2 regions of the Delftia sp. WSY_10 genome follow, and region 1 is predicted to be linked to the other one. Evidence: predicted binding sites of a transcription regulator. Region 1 holds the regulator's gene; the other holds the start of a gene.
What was found. Region 1 encodes FNR, which switches genes on or off when oxygen is low (the NO sensors DNR and NnrR bind a similar motif). Its sites were predicted from a motif close to TTGATNNNNATCAA; they were not measured.
Positions count from the first base shown of each region.

Region 2: a site for FNR is predicted at 4,436-4,449, ahead of cyoA (ubiquinol oxidase subunit II). Genes of this name have one in related genera too.

Region 1 covers NZ_JBICKY010000015.1:346,238-353,271, forward strand. The annotation lists gene ACF8ML_RS07990 (HD-GYP domain-containing protein) at 1-283, opposite strand, end outside; gene ACF8ML_RS07995 (sulfite exporter TauE/SafE family protein) at 457-1,182, opposite strand; gene hemN (oxygen-independent coproporphyrinogen III oxidase) at 1,188-2,570, opposite strand; gene fnr (fumarate/nitrate reduction transcriptional regulator Fnr) at 2,732-3,451, shown strand; gene ACF8ML_RS08010 (hypothetical protein) at 3,533-3,820, opposite strand; gene ACF8ML_RS08015 (FixH family protein) at 4,002-4,316, opposite strand; gene ccoG (cytochrome c oxidase accessory protein CcoG) at 4,374-5,828, opposite strand; gene ccoP (cytochrome-c oxidase, cbb3-type subunit III) at 5,906-6,823, opposite strand; gene ACF8ML_RS08030 (cbb3-type cytochrome c oxidase subunit 3) at 6,851-6,988, opposite strand; gene ccoO (cytochrome-c oxidase, cbb3-type subunit II) at 7,000-7,034, opposite strand, start outside.
Region 2 covers NZ_JBICKY010000035.1:171,068-178,101, forward strand. The annotation lists gene alaS (alanine--tRNA ligase) at 1-1,973, opposite strand, end outside; gene ACF8ML_RS16540 (hypothetical protein) at 2,142-2,342, shown strand; gene ACF8ML_RS16545 (hypothetical protein) at 2,535-2,768, shown strand; gene ACF8ML_RS16550 (MFS transporter) at 2,909-4,246, opposite strand; gene cyoA (ubiquinol oxidase subunit II) at 4,544-5,590, shown strand; gene cyoB (cytochrome o ubiquinol oxidase subunit I) at 5,656-7,034, shown strand, end outside.

The sequences.
Region 1 (7,034 bases):
TGCAGTCCTCCAGCCGGCCACGCCAGTTGGGCACGGACAGCAGCAGCGGCGCTGCGGGTGCAGGTTCCTCGGCGGGTTCGGCTGCGGCGGCCGCCACAGCGGGCAGCGGCTGCGGCGGCGGAGTGCGCACCTCGGCCGGCCAGGCGTCGCTTTTGTGCGGAACGCAGCGCACCGCCTCCAGGCCCAGGGATTTCAGGGTCTGGATCTGTGCGCTGGAGGTGATCTTGAAGCTGCTGACCGGAAAGGGATGGTTCAGCCATCCAACATCGAGCTGGACAAACATGCCCGGACGGAGGTCTCGGATATCGATGAGGACGGAATGGTTCACGCGCGGCAACGGCCCCGAGGCTGAAGGAATCGGCAAATGTAAGCCGATGATTCGGGCATTATCTCCAGTTCTGAGGGCCTTGCAGGCAATCCGCGACCCTCAGGACCAAGTCTGTCCCCCGCTGTTGTTCATCGGCACCAGAGACTGGGCTTGTAGATCAGGTCCATCCACAGCGCCCACACGGCCACGCCCACCAGCATCAGGCCGGCCAGCCGCGTGCCCCATTCGGCACGCAGGCCGTTCAGGCGCTGGCGGCCCAGCCGCCACAGCCAGGGGCCGGCCACCAGCCACAGCCCGCTGCCCACGCCAAAGGCCGCCATGGCCGATGCGCCCTGCAAGGGGCCACCGCTGAGCGCGGCGACCAGCACGGCCGAATACAGCAGTCCGCAGGGCATGAGCGCCCAGGCATAGCCCGCCGCCAGCGTGCCGCCAGGGGCGGACACCCAGGGCTGCACGCGCCGCCAGGCGGCGCGGCCCGCAGACTCCAGCCAGGCGGGCTGGCGGGCCTGCACCATCATGGCCAGGCCCCAGGCCATCACGGCGACATGGGTCAGCGTCCAGAACGGCTGCAGCGCCGTGGTCTGGCTGGTGAGCCAGGACAGGCTTTCCATGGCCAGCGCCGAGGCAGCGCCCAGGCTGGCATAGCCGGCCAGCCGCCCGCTATGGAACAGCGCCGTGCGCAGCCACAGCCGGCTTTGCAGTCCATGGACGGCGACCACCTGCCCACCACCCTGTACCGTGCCCTGCCCCGCCCCGCCCGTGACCACGCCGCAGGGCGCGGCGCACATGGCAAGGCAATGGGGCCCGCCGACGAGCCCCATGATCAAAGCGGTCCAGAGCAGCGACAACAGCATGGGGCCTAGATGATCCTCGAAAACCGCGCCCGGTTCTTGTCGGCCTGCAGATATCGGTCAAACAGCATGGCCACGCCACGCACGAAGTACCAGCCCATGGGCGTGACCTGGAATCCCTCGTCGCTGATCTGCACCAGCCCCTTGGCCTGCAGGTCCTGAAGCGCCGCCAGCTCGGGGGCGAAGTACTCGCGAAAGCCCAGCAGCCAGGCCTGCTCCATGGGCTCGAACAGCACGGCGCCCTGGCACATGATGGCCATGATGACGGCGCGCCGCACCAGATCATCGCGCGACAGTGCCAGGCCGCGCACCACGGGCAGGTGGCCGGCGTCGATGGCGTCGTAGTACTCCTCCAGCGTCTTGGCGTTCTGGCTGTAGCTGGCCCCCACCTTGCCGATGGCCGACACGCCCAGCGCAATCAGGTCGCAGTCGGGCTGGGTGCTGTAGCCCTGGAAGTTGCGATGCAGCCGGCCCTGGCGCTTGGCCACGGCCAGCGCGTCCTCGGGCAAGGCGAAGTGGTCCATGCCCACGTAGACATAGCCGCCGTCCATGAAGGCCGCGATGGAGCGCGAGAGCATGGCCAGCTTGTCGGCGCCCTGGGGCAGGTCCCCGGCCGCGATGCGCCGCTGCGGCTTGAAGCGCTCGGGCAGGTGGGCATAGGCATAGAGCGCGATGCGGTCGGGCCGCAGCGCATTGACCTGGGCCAGCGTGCGCTCGAAGGACTCGGGCGTCTGCTTGGGCAGGCCGTAGATCAGGTCCACGTTGATGGAGGCAAAGCCCAGCTGCCGTGCGGCCGCCACCAGCGCGAACACCTGCTCGGCCGGCTGCACGCGGTGCACGGCGATCTGCACCTGTTCGTCGAAGTCCTGCACGCCGAAGCTCAGGCGGTTGAAGCCCAGCTCCTTGAGCACGGCCAGGCGTTCGACGCTGACGGTGCGCGGATCGACCTCGATGGAGTATTCGCCGCCCGGCTCCAGCTTGAAATGCTCGCGCAGCAGGGCCATCAGCGTGCGCAGCTCATCGTCCGAGAAGAAGGTGGGCGTGCCGCCGCCCAGGTGCAGCTGGCTGACGGCCTGGCCCTTGCCGCAATGGGCCGTGTGCAAGGCCATCTCGCGCGCCAGGTAGTCCAGGTAGACGGCAGCGCGATCGTGGTGGCGCGTCACGATCTTGTTGCAGGCGCAGTAGTAGCACAGCGACTCGCAGAACGGCACATGCACATACAGCGACAAAGGCATGGCCCGCGCTGCGGTACTCGATTTGCGGTGCTCAAGTGCCAGGATATAGTCTTCAGCACCGAAAGCCTCCACGAAACGATCGGCCGTGGGGAACGAGGTGTATCGGGGCCCCGGTACGTCGAAGCGACGCAGCAGCTCTGGGGTGACAGCGGTCATGGGTTTTTTCCTCTAATGTCGTCCACTGTGCCGCAGCCCATTGGTCGCGTCCTTGACTCATATCAAGAGTTGTTCGCGGCAGTGCTGCGACAATTTGATCCAACTCATCGCCATCCACGAGGTCACCGCCGGCGCACTGCTGCGCCGCTGATGTTTACTCCATGAACCTTCAGACCATCAAAGCATCCTGTTCCAATTGCAACCTGCGCGAGCTGTGCATGCCCATGGGCCTGGATGCCGAGCAGATGCAGCGCATCGACGACATCGTGGCCACGCGCCGCAAGGTCAAGCGCGGCGGCCTGCTGTTTCGCAACGGTGAGTCCTTCACCTCGCTGTACGCCATCCGCACGGGCTTCTTCAAGACCTGCGTGGCCACCGAGGACGGGCGCGACCAGGTCACGGGCTTTCAGATGGCCGGCGAGATCATCGGCCTGGATGGCATCGTCAACGACCACCACACCTGCGATGCGGTCGCGCTGGAAGACGCCGAGGTCTGCGTCATGCCCTTCGACAAGCTGGAGGACCTGTCGCGCGAGGTCACGGCCCTGCAAAACCATGTGCACAAGGTCATGAGCCGCGAGATCGTGCGCGAGCATGGCGTGATGCTGCTGCTGGGCAGCATGCGTGCCGAGGAGCGGCTGGCCGCCTTCGTGCTCAACCTGGTACAGCGCCTTCACGCCCGGGGCTTTTCCAAGTCGGAACTGGTGCTGCGCATGACACGCGAGGAAATCGGCAGCTACCTGGGCCTGAAGCTGGAGACGGTGAGCCGCACCTTCTCGAAGTTTGCCGAGGAAAACATCATCGAGGTGCGCCAGCGCCATCTGCGCATCCTGGACACGGACGCGCTCAAGCGCATCGTCAACAGCCAGCAGTGCCAGTGAGGCCGCAAGGCCCCGCCCCCCGGCAATGAACAGGGCCCGCGATCGCGGGCCTTGTTCATTGCCATTGCAGTGCACGCAGGTTCAATCGCGCCCCAGGCCCTGCATGGCCAGATTTGGGTCCGGCTCGGAGACCACGCCGTCGTTGAGATCGTGCGTGGAGCGTCCCAGCATGGTGGTCATGAGGCTGGACAGCATGGTCACGCCCCAGAAGGCGAAGAAGGCCAGCGTGTAGATTCCCTGCCGCGACCAGCCCAGGTCGCCGAGCCAGTGCAGCTCCAGCGGGTCCACGAAGGCGAATACCAGCATCTCCATCACGGCGGCGGCCAGAAAGGCCGGCCAGGCAATCCACATCCAGCGTTGGGCCAACATCAGCGATCTCCTTGAGCTGTCGAGGGGTGGCTTTCATTGTGCGCGCCGCCCTCGCACCGTGCCAAGCCCTGCGCACCCTGCACTGCCTGTAGGAAACCCTTGGCCCTCGCGCATGCTGGAGATGCCATCCACCATGCAAAAAGGCCGTGACTGCGGCCTTGTGCACGGCATTTTCCTGCGTTCAGCGGTCCGTGGGATGGTCCTGCGCGGGCGTGGCCGCGTGGTTGCGGCCGGTGACCGCGGGCGCCAGGCTCTTGGGCACTTCGCGCACGCCATCGGCACGCTCGTTGATGGTGATGCCATTGCGGTAATAGTCAGGATCGATCACGGGATCGGCGCCATTGATCGCAATGACGGCCGTGACCACGCCGGCCACCACGACGGCGGCCGGGCCGGCCACCACGAGCCAGACATGGGCGAACTTCCACCAGGGCTTGCCGGCGTCCGGATGCGAAGGGGCCGTGGCGGGCGCGGAGACTGCGGGACTGGAAGACATGGATAACCTCTTTCTTTCAAACAGCCGGCGCAGCCTGGGCGGCGCCGGCCAGACATATCACCGGGGCACCAGGAAGACGGCCTTTTCGGACGCGCGTCCCGCGCCTGAATGCACGGCATCGATATCGAAGAATACGGTGTGCGAGCCCGGCTCGGCGGAACCGTAGGGAATCTGCAGCCGCGCCGCAATGCCGCGCGTCTCGGCAGGGCCGACCTCGACCTCCTGCTCGGACGCCAACTCCAGCCCGTCGAGGCCATGGGCGCTGATGCGGTAGCGCTGGGCCTGCTCGGTGGCATTCATGATCTGCAGGCGGTAGACATTTTCCAGCTTGCCGCCCGCGACGATGCGCGACAGCGACGCCCGGTCGCGTATCACGTCGACCTTGACCGACTGGCGCAGCGCCAGGCTCACGATCATGGCCATGCTCAGGCCGATCAGCACGGCCGAGTAGACCAGTACGCGCGGACGGAAGATGCGGCGCAGCACCTGGGCCCGCCGCCACATGCCGGCCATGGCGTTCTGCGTGGTCAGCCGGATGAGGCCGCGCGGATACTCCATCTTGTCCATGATGGAATTGCAGGCGTCTATGCACAGACCGCAGCCTATGCATTCGTACTGCAGGCCGTTGCGGATGTCGATGCCCACGGGGCAGACCTGCACGCACATCTTGCAGTCGATGCAGTCGCCCAGGCCCTGGGCCTTGTAGTCCACCTTCTTGGTGCGCGGCGCGCGCGGCTCGCCCCGGCCCGTGTCGTAGCTGACGATCATGGTGTCGCGGTCGAACATGGCGCTCTGAAAGCGCGCATAGGGGCACATGTACTTGCAGACCTGCTCGCGCATGTAGCCGGCGTTGCCATAGGTGGCGAAGCCGTAGAACAGCACCCAGAAGACCTGCCAGCTGCCCTGCAGCGCCAGCAGCTCGCCGCCCAGCTCGCGGATGGGCACGAAGTAGCCCACGAAGGTGAAGCCGGTCCACAGGGCAATGGCAATCCACAGCAACTGCTTGAGCGACTTCTTCCAGAGCTTTTCAAAGGTCCAGCCGTTCTTGTCCAGGCGCATGCGCGCACTGCGGTCGCCCTCGACCTTGCGCTCCACCCACATGAAGATTTCGGTGTAGACCGTCTGCGGGCAGGAAAAGCCGCACCACAGGCGACCGGCCACGGCCGTGAACAGGAACAGCGCCAGCGCCGAAATGATCAGCAGGCCCGCCAGGTAGATGAAATCCTGCGGGTACAGCACCAGCCCGAACAGGTAAAAGCGCCGCGCACCCAGGTCGAACAGCACCATCTGGCGCTGCCCCCATTCCAGCCAGGGCAGGCCATAGAAAACCAGTTGGGTGAGAAATACCAGAGCCCATCGCCAGCGTGCGAAGACACCGCTGATGGAGCGCGGGTAGACCTTCTTCTCGGACTCGAACATCGACACCAGCTGGCCCGGGTCCGGGTCGGCAGGCGTGATCGGAATGACTTTGCGGGGAGGCTTCCCGGCATCATCCCCGTTCTCGGGCTTCATGGTGGGTTCCTTGGTTTTTTGGAATATCTGAAAACTCAAAAGGCAAAAAGGCGGCGCCGCAGCGCCGCCCCCTGTCCTTATTGACGGACTGCGCCGTCTTTGTGCGACATGCCCCAGACATAGGAGGCAAGCACCGCGATCTGCGCCTCGGTCAGCTTGTCCTTCTGGGCAGGCATCTCGTTGTGCTTGCCGTTGTTGATCATGGCCGTGATGGCGGCCTCGCCCCAGCCGTGCAGCCAGATGTCATCGGTCAGGTTGGGCGCGCCCAGGGCCTGGTTGCCCTTGCCGTCCATGCCATGGCAGGCGGCGCAGGCCGTGAACTTGGACTTGCCCAGCGAAGCCTTGAGCGAGTCGTGCGGGCTGCCCGACAGGCTCAGCACATAGTGCGAGAGGTTGCGCACATCATCGGGCGTGCCGACGGCAGCGGCCATGGGCGGCATGATGCCGATGCGGCCCGCCGTGATGGTTTCCCTGATCTTGTCGGGCGTGCCGCCATGCAGCCAGTCGCCATCGGTCAGGTTGGGGAAGCTCTTGCCGCCGCGTGCATCCGAGCCGTGGCACTGCGCGCAGTTGTTCATGAACAGGCGCTCGCCGATGGCCATGGCCTGGGGGTCCTTGGCCATGTCTTCGGTGCTCATGCTCGTGAACTTGGCGTACAGCGGCTCCAGGTCCGCGCGGGCCTTGGCCATCTCGTTTTCATAGGCGCCCAGCTGCGTCCAGCCCAGCTTGCCCGCGAACGAGCCCAGGCCCGGATAGGCCGCCAGGTAGGCGAAGCCGAACACCGAGGTGATGATGAACAGCCACATCCACCACTTGGGCATGGGGTTGTTCAGCTCGCGCAGGTCCTCGTCCCAGACGTGGCCCGTGGTGTTGTCGGCCGAGGGGACCACCTTCTTGCGTGCGGTGAGATACAGCAGCAGCAGGCAGCCGATGATGCCGCCCAGCGTGATCGCCGTGACATAGATCGACCAGAAGTTGTTTACGAAATCGCTCATGGGAAGTTCTCGTTCTGGTGGAGGGACTCAGTCTTGCTCGAACGGCAGCTGGGCGGCCTCTTCGAAACGGGCCTGGTTGCGGCGGGCGAACGCCCACCACCAGATACCGATGAAGCAGGCCAGAGAGGCCAGCGTGGCCACGATGCGCATGGTGGTGATGTCCATGTCGCTCTCCTTTACTTGACCGAACGGCCCAGCACCTGCAGGTAGG
Region 2 (7,034 bases), on a different contig from region 1:
ATGTCCAGCACGCGCACGGAGTCGCCGTACTTCTCGCCGAACAGCATCATGGCGCCCGTGGCCTTGGCCGATTCGATGTCCATCACCCGCGCGTCGGTGGGCGTGTTGGCCAGGATCTCGGCGTTCACGCGGCGCTCGATCTCGCGGATCTCGGCAGCGGTCACGGCCTGGTTGTGGGCAAAGTCGAAGCGCGTGCGCTCGGCGTTGACCAGCGAGCCCTTTTGCTGCACGTGGTCGCCCAGCACTTCGCGCAGGGCCTTGTGCATGATGTGCGTGACCGAGTGGTTGCGCATGGTGGCGGCACGCAGCTGCGTGTCCACCTCGGCCTGCACGGCATCGCCCACCTTCAGGCTGCCGGACTCCAGCACGCCATGGTGGCCGAACACATCGGCCTTGATCTTGAGCGTGTCCTCGACCGCGAAGCGCGCGCCTGCGGTGCTGATCACGCCCTGGTCGCCCACCTGGCCGCCGGACTCGGCGTAGAAGGGTGTGGTGTCGAGCACGACCACGCCGCTCTGGCCGGCCTTGAGTTCCTGCACGGCGCAGCCTTCGGCATACAGTGCCACCACCTTGGCGGCCTCGGCCAGCTTCTGGTAGCCGGTGAAGGCATTGGCCTGGCCCGTGTACTCGAGGGCGCGGTCCATCTTGAACTTGCCAGCCGCGCGGGCCTTGTTCTTCTGTTCTTCCATGGCGGCCTGAAAGCCTGCCTCGTCCACGCCCAGGCCACGCTCGCGGCAGACGTCGTTGGTCAGGTCCAGCGGGAAGCCGTAGGTGTCGTGCAGCTTGAAGGCCACGTCGCCGGGCAGCACCTTGGCGCCACCGGCCAGCGCCGCATCCAGGATTTCCATGCCGTTGGCCAGGGTCTCGAAGAAGCGTTCTTCCTCGACCTTGAGCACTTCGGTGATGCGCGCTTCCTGCTCGCGGATCTTGGGATAGGCGTCGCCCATCACGGCCACGAGGTCCTTGACCAGCTTGTGGAAGAACGGCGTCTTCTGGCCCAGCTTGTAGCCGTGGCGGATGGCGCGGCGCACGATGCGGCGCTGCACGTAGCCGCGGCCTTCGTTGGACGGGATCACGCCGTCGGCCACCAGGAAGGAGGTGGCGCGGATGTGGTCGGCAATGACCTTGAGCGACGGGGTCTCGAGGTCGGCAATGTGCGTCTCGCGCGCAGCCGCCTTGATCAGTGCCTGGAACAGGTCGATCTCGTAGTTGCTGTGCACATGCTGCAGGATGGCGGCCAGGCGCTCCAGGCCCATGCCGGTATCCACGCAGGGGGCGGGCAGCGGCTTGACGTTGCCCTGTTCGTCCATGTCGAACTGCATGAACACGTTGTTCCAGATCTCGATGAAGCGGTCGCCGTCTTCGTCAGGGCTGCCCGGAGGGCCGCCGGCCACGTGCGCGCCGTGGTCGTAGAAGATTTCCGAGCAGGGGCCGCAGGGGCCGGTGTCGGCCATCATCCAGAAGTTGTCGCTCTTGTAGCGGCCGCCCTTGTTGTCGCCGATGCGGATCACGCGCTCGGGCGGCAGGCCGATTTCCTTGGTCCAGATGTCGTAGGCCTCGTCGTCCTCGGCGTAGACCGTGGCCAGCAGGCGCTCCTTGGGCAGCTTGTAGACCTCGGTCAGCAGTTCCCAGGCCCACTTGAGCGACTCGCGCTTGAAGTAGTCGCCAAAGGACCAGTTGCCCAGCATCTCGAAGAAGGTGTGGTGGCGGGCGGTGTAGCCCACGTTTTCCAGGTCGTTGTGCTTGCCGCCTGCGCGCAGGCAGGTCTGCACCGAGGTGGCACGCGTGTAGGGGCGCTTGTCGGTACCCAGGAACACGTCCTTGAACTGGACCATGCCCGAGTTGGTGAACATCAGCGTCGGGTCGTTGCCGGGCACCAGGGGGCTCGACTCCACGATGGTGTGGCCCTTGGATGCGAAAAAGTCCAGAAAGCTCTTGCGAATGTCGGCAACGGTGAAAGTGGGTGTGCTCATGGTGTCTAGGAGTTCGGAGCGCGCACGCGGGGCGCTGTCCCTGGCGGGAGGGTGTCCCGTCGGGACCAACGCGCATTATAGGTTTGCCCCATCGTCGCGGCAGCGAGCCCTGCCTAGCCTCCATCACGCACGTGGCCAAAGAAGGCCTCTCCTCCCATCTGCCCGCCCTTGAGCACGATCTCCAGCCCGTCACTGGCCGGATCGCTGACATGCGCGCGCAACAGCGGCGCGCGACTGGCCGGACCTCGGCGCCTGCAGCTGTGGGTGGCGCCCCATCCGGGCCGCAGGGCCGACATTCTTGCGCTGGAGAAATGGCTGGTGCAGGAGATGGGGGAGATGGCTAGCACAGGCGATCTCGCCGTTCCCTGATTCCGCTCAGACTGCGCGCGATGGGCGCCCTGGATAATCGCCAGCCGGAACCACAGCAAGCACACCATGGCGCAACCACAGACACCCGAGCCTCATTCCAGCGAACCGGCCCCCGCTGCCAGCGCCAACGGATCCGATCCGGCCAAACAGCCAACACCGCCGAAATCGCCCAAGCCGCCAAAAAGCCGCATCGTGCCCTGGCTCATCGGCCTGCCCGTGGCCTTCTTCGCTGTGCTCATGCTGGCTGGCCAGTTGCTGTCCACGCCCGAAGGCGAGGCGCGCTGGGTGGAGCGCGAAACCATCAAGATCTGCCGCAAGGAAACCGCGCGGCCAGAGGCCGAGCGCAAGACGCAGCAGTTTGAATCGGTGCAGGACTGCGACAGGCTCGAATTCGACTTCAAGCAGCGCTACGGTGAAAACCCCTGAGGCGGAGCCGCAACGGAAAATGCCCCACGCTCCCCTGCTTCTCAAGGTCCGCTGCCCCCCAGGGGGCCAGCTTTTTGCCTTGGGGCGGCCCGGCGACAAAAAAGGCCGGCAGAGCCGGCCTTTGGCTTGCGAGGGCCCGTTCAGTCGCGCGTCTCGATGGCCCGGTTGATGCCCAGCGCCGCCAGCGTGCACAGCGCGCCCGACAGCAGATAGATGCCCAGCGCCACCAGTCCGAAGCGCGAGGACACGCCCAGCGCCACCAGCGGGGCAAAGGCCGCGCCGACCAGCCAGGCCATGTCCGAGGACAGGGCCGCGCCCGTATAGCGATAGCGCGAGGGGAAGTTGGCCGTCACCGTGCCTGCCGCCTGCCCGTAGGACAGGCCCAGCAGGATGAAGCCGACGATGATGAACACGTTGTTGCCCGTGGTGCCGCTGCCCAGCAGCCAGGGAGCCACAAAGCTGAAGATGCCGATCAGGCAGGCCATGGTGCCCAGCGTGTTGCGCCGCCCCACTCGGTCGGCCAGCCAGCCCGAAACCATGATGGCGCCGGCCGCACAGAAGGCGCCAACGATCTGCACGCCCAGCACATGGTTCACCGACTGGTCCGAATACAGCGAGATCCAGGACAGCGGGAAGATGGTCACCAGGTGGAAGAGCGCAAAGCTGGCAAGGGCTGCAAAGGCGCCGATGACCACGTTGCGGCCCTCGTCGCGCATCAGCGGCACCACGCCCATGGGCTCCAGCTCGCGCTGCGCCAGCAGCTCGGTGTAGGACTGGCCCACCACCAGGCGCAACCGGGCAAACAGTGCCACCACGTTGATGGCAAAGGCCACGCAGAAGGGATAGCGCCAGCCCCAGCTGAGGAACTCGTCGGCATCCACATGGGCATAGGTGAAGGCAAACAGGCCTGCCGCCAGCACAAAGCCCAGCGGCGCACCCAGCTGCCCGATCATCGAATACCAGCCCCGCCGGTTCTGGGGCGCCGACATGGCCAGCAGCGACGGCAGGCCGTCCCAGGAGCCGCCCAGTGCAATGCCCTGGCCGATGCGCAGCAGCGCCAGCACGATGATGGCGTTCACGCCCGCCTGCTGGTAGCTGGGCAGGAAGGCCATGCCCACCGTACACACGCCCAGCAGGAAGAGTGCCAGCGTCAGCTTGGTCGCCCGGCCCCAGCGCCGCTGCACGGCCATGGACAGCGCCGTGCCCAACGGCCGCGCCACGAAGGCCAACGCGAAGATGCCGAACGACATCAACGTGCCGTCAAGCTTGGAAAGATAGGGGAACAGCAGTGCCGGGAAGACCAGCACGCAGGCGATGCCGAACACGAAGAAGTCGAAGTACTCCGAGGATCGCCCCAGAATCACGCCGACGGCGATCTCGTTGGGCGTGACATCTTCGTGGGTGTCGGCGCGGGACAGAGATTCCTTGCTTTCGTAGCTTCCGTTGGGGAAGCTTGCAGTTGTGTCGAGGCCGCTCATAGATGGATGCTCCTTGTCTCGTCTCACTGACAGCTCCGTTCTACGCCCTCGCTTGATCTGGCGCAAGGCGGTTTCACCTCGACCGGACTTGGTGTTTTTCCTGCTGCGCGCGGCCGAAAAATGCGGCCTCCGGGCCGCCGGGACCCCGCTGCCTGCCCCGCCAGGTAGCAGAAAGTTCCCGGCTTCTCCTTGACGTTGGACAAAATGTCCAATGGACAAATTTATACTTCGTAATACATTTGCCCGGATCTTGTAATCCGCGTTTCTATGTAAACGCGCTCTTGTTGCGCCCCTAGCATGCTAAAAATCAAGGAACTCCGTGGGCCTGCGTGGCTCACCGCGGCCGCTTTGACAGCCAGTCTCACTGGCTGCAGCAAAGCCGTCGTGCTCAACCCGGCCGGCGATATCGCCGCGCAGCAAGGCAACCTGGTGGTCACGGCCACCTTGCTGATGCTGATCATCATCATCCCGGTGATCATCCTCACGCTGCTGTTCGCCTGGAAATACCGCCAGTCGAACACCGAGGCCCACTACGACCCCGAATGGCACCACTCCACCACGCTGGAGCTGGTGATCTGGTCCGTGCCGCTGATGATCATCATCGCGCTGGGCGCCATCACCTGGATCAGCACCCACAAGCTCGACCCCTACCGCCCGCTGGACCGCGTCTCGGCCTCCAAGCCCTTGAGCACCGATGTCAAGCCGCTGGAAGTGCAGGTCGTGGCCATGGACTGGAAGTGGCTGTTCTTCATCCCTGAAAAGGGCATCGCCACCGTCAACGAGCTGGCCGCTCCCGTGGATCGTCCCATCCACTTCAAGCTGACCGCCACCTCGACGATGAACGCCTTCTACGTGCCTGACCTGGCCGGCATGATCTATGCCATGCCTGGCATGCAGACCGAGCTGAACGCAGTGATCAACAAGACCGGTGTGTTCCACGGCCTGGCATCGCACTACAGCGGCGCCGGCTTCTCGGGCATGACGTTCAAGTTCCACGGCCTCAGCGACGAGGAATTCGAGCAGTGGGTTGCCAAGGCCAAGTCCGAAGGCAAGGCCCTGAACCGCGACACCTACCTGAATCTGGTCAAGCCCAGCGAGCGCAACCCGGTCGAGCGCTTCGCCACCGTGGACGAAGGCCTGTACGACAAGGTGCTCAACCGCTGCGTCGAGGAAGGCAAGATGTGCATGCACCACATGATGGCCATCGATGCCGCAGGCGGTGAAGCCTATCTCAAGGCCGTGGGCATGAACCTGCCCCAGGATGTGTGCACGGTGCAAAACGCCGACCGCGTCGTGGCCTTCCTGGACCAGCGCGACGGCTCGGCCGCCAGCGCACAGCAATAAGCAGATAGCGGAAGCGGACGACGGCCAGCCCGCCGCCCGTTCCAAAACGACCTAAGAGACTCGATATGTCTGAACATACCTCCCCGGCACAGGCCCACTGGCTGCTGGGACGCATCACCTGGGACTCCATCCCGATGGCGCATGAGCCCATCGTGCTGGTGACCTTCATCGCCGTGGTGCTCGGCGGCCTCGGCGTGCTGGGCCTTCTCACCAAGTTCCGCCTGTGGGGCCCGCTGTGGCGCGACTGGCTGTGCAGCATCGACCACAAGAAGATCGGCATCATGTACATGATCCTCGGTCTGGTCATGCTGCTGCGCGGCTTCGCAGATGCGCTGATGATGCGCCTGCAGCAGGCCATGGCCTTCGGCGACAACCTGGGCTACCTGCCTCCGCACCACTACGACCAGATCTTCACGGCCCACGGCGTGATCATGATCTTCTTCGTGGCCATGCCCTTCGTGACCGGCCTGATGAACTACCTGGTGCCGCTGCAGATCGGCGCCCGCGACGTGTCCTTCCCGTTCCTGAACAACTTCAGCTTCTGGATGACCACGGGCGGCGCCGTGCTGGTGATGATCTCGCTGTTCCTGGGCGAGTTCTCCACCTCCGGCTGGCTGGCCCTGTCCAACCTGGGGGCGCAGAACCCGGGGGTGGGGCTTGACTACTACATCTGGGGATTGCAGGTGGCCGGTGTCGGCACCACGCTGTCGGGCATCAACCTGATCGTTACCATCATCAAGATGCGCGCACCCGGCATGAACCTGATGAAGATGCCCGTCTTCACCTGGACTGCCCTGTGCACCAACGCGCTGATCGTGGCCTCGTTCCCCATCCTGACCGCAGCCCTGGTGCTGATGTCGCTGGACCGCTACGTCGGCACGAACTTCTTCACGAACGACCTGGGCGGCAACCCCATGCTGTACGTGAACCTGATCTGGATCTGGGGCCACCCCGAGGTCTACATCCTGATCCTGCCGTGCTTCGGCATCTTCTCCGAGATCGTCTCGACCTTCAGCCGCAAGCGCCTGTTCGGCTACACCTCCATGGTGTACGCGACGGTGTGTATCACCATCCTGTCCTACCTGGTGTGGCTGCACCACTTCTTCACCATGGGCTCGGGCGCCAGCGTGAACACGTTCTTCGGCATCACGACGATGATCATTTCGATCCCGACGGGCGCCAAGATCTTCAACTGGCTGTTCACCATGTACCGCGGCCGCATCCGCTTCACCGTGCCGATGCTGTGGACCGTGGGCTTCATGTGCACCTTCGCCATCGGCGGCATGACCGGCGTGCTGCTGGCCGTTCCCCCGGCCGACTTCGTGCTGCACAACAGCCTGTTCCTGATCGCCCACTTCCACAACGTGATCATCGGCGGCGTGGTGTTCGGCGTGTTCGCCGGCATCAACTTCTGGTTCCCCAAGGCCTTCGGCTACAAGCTCGA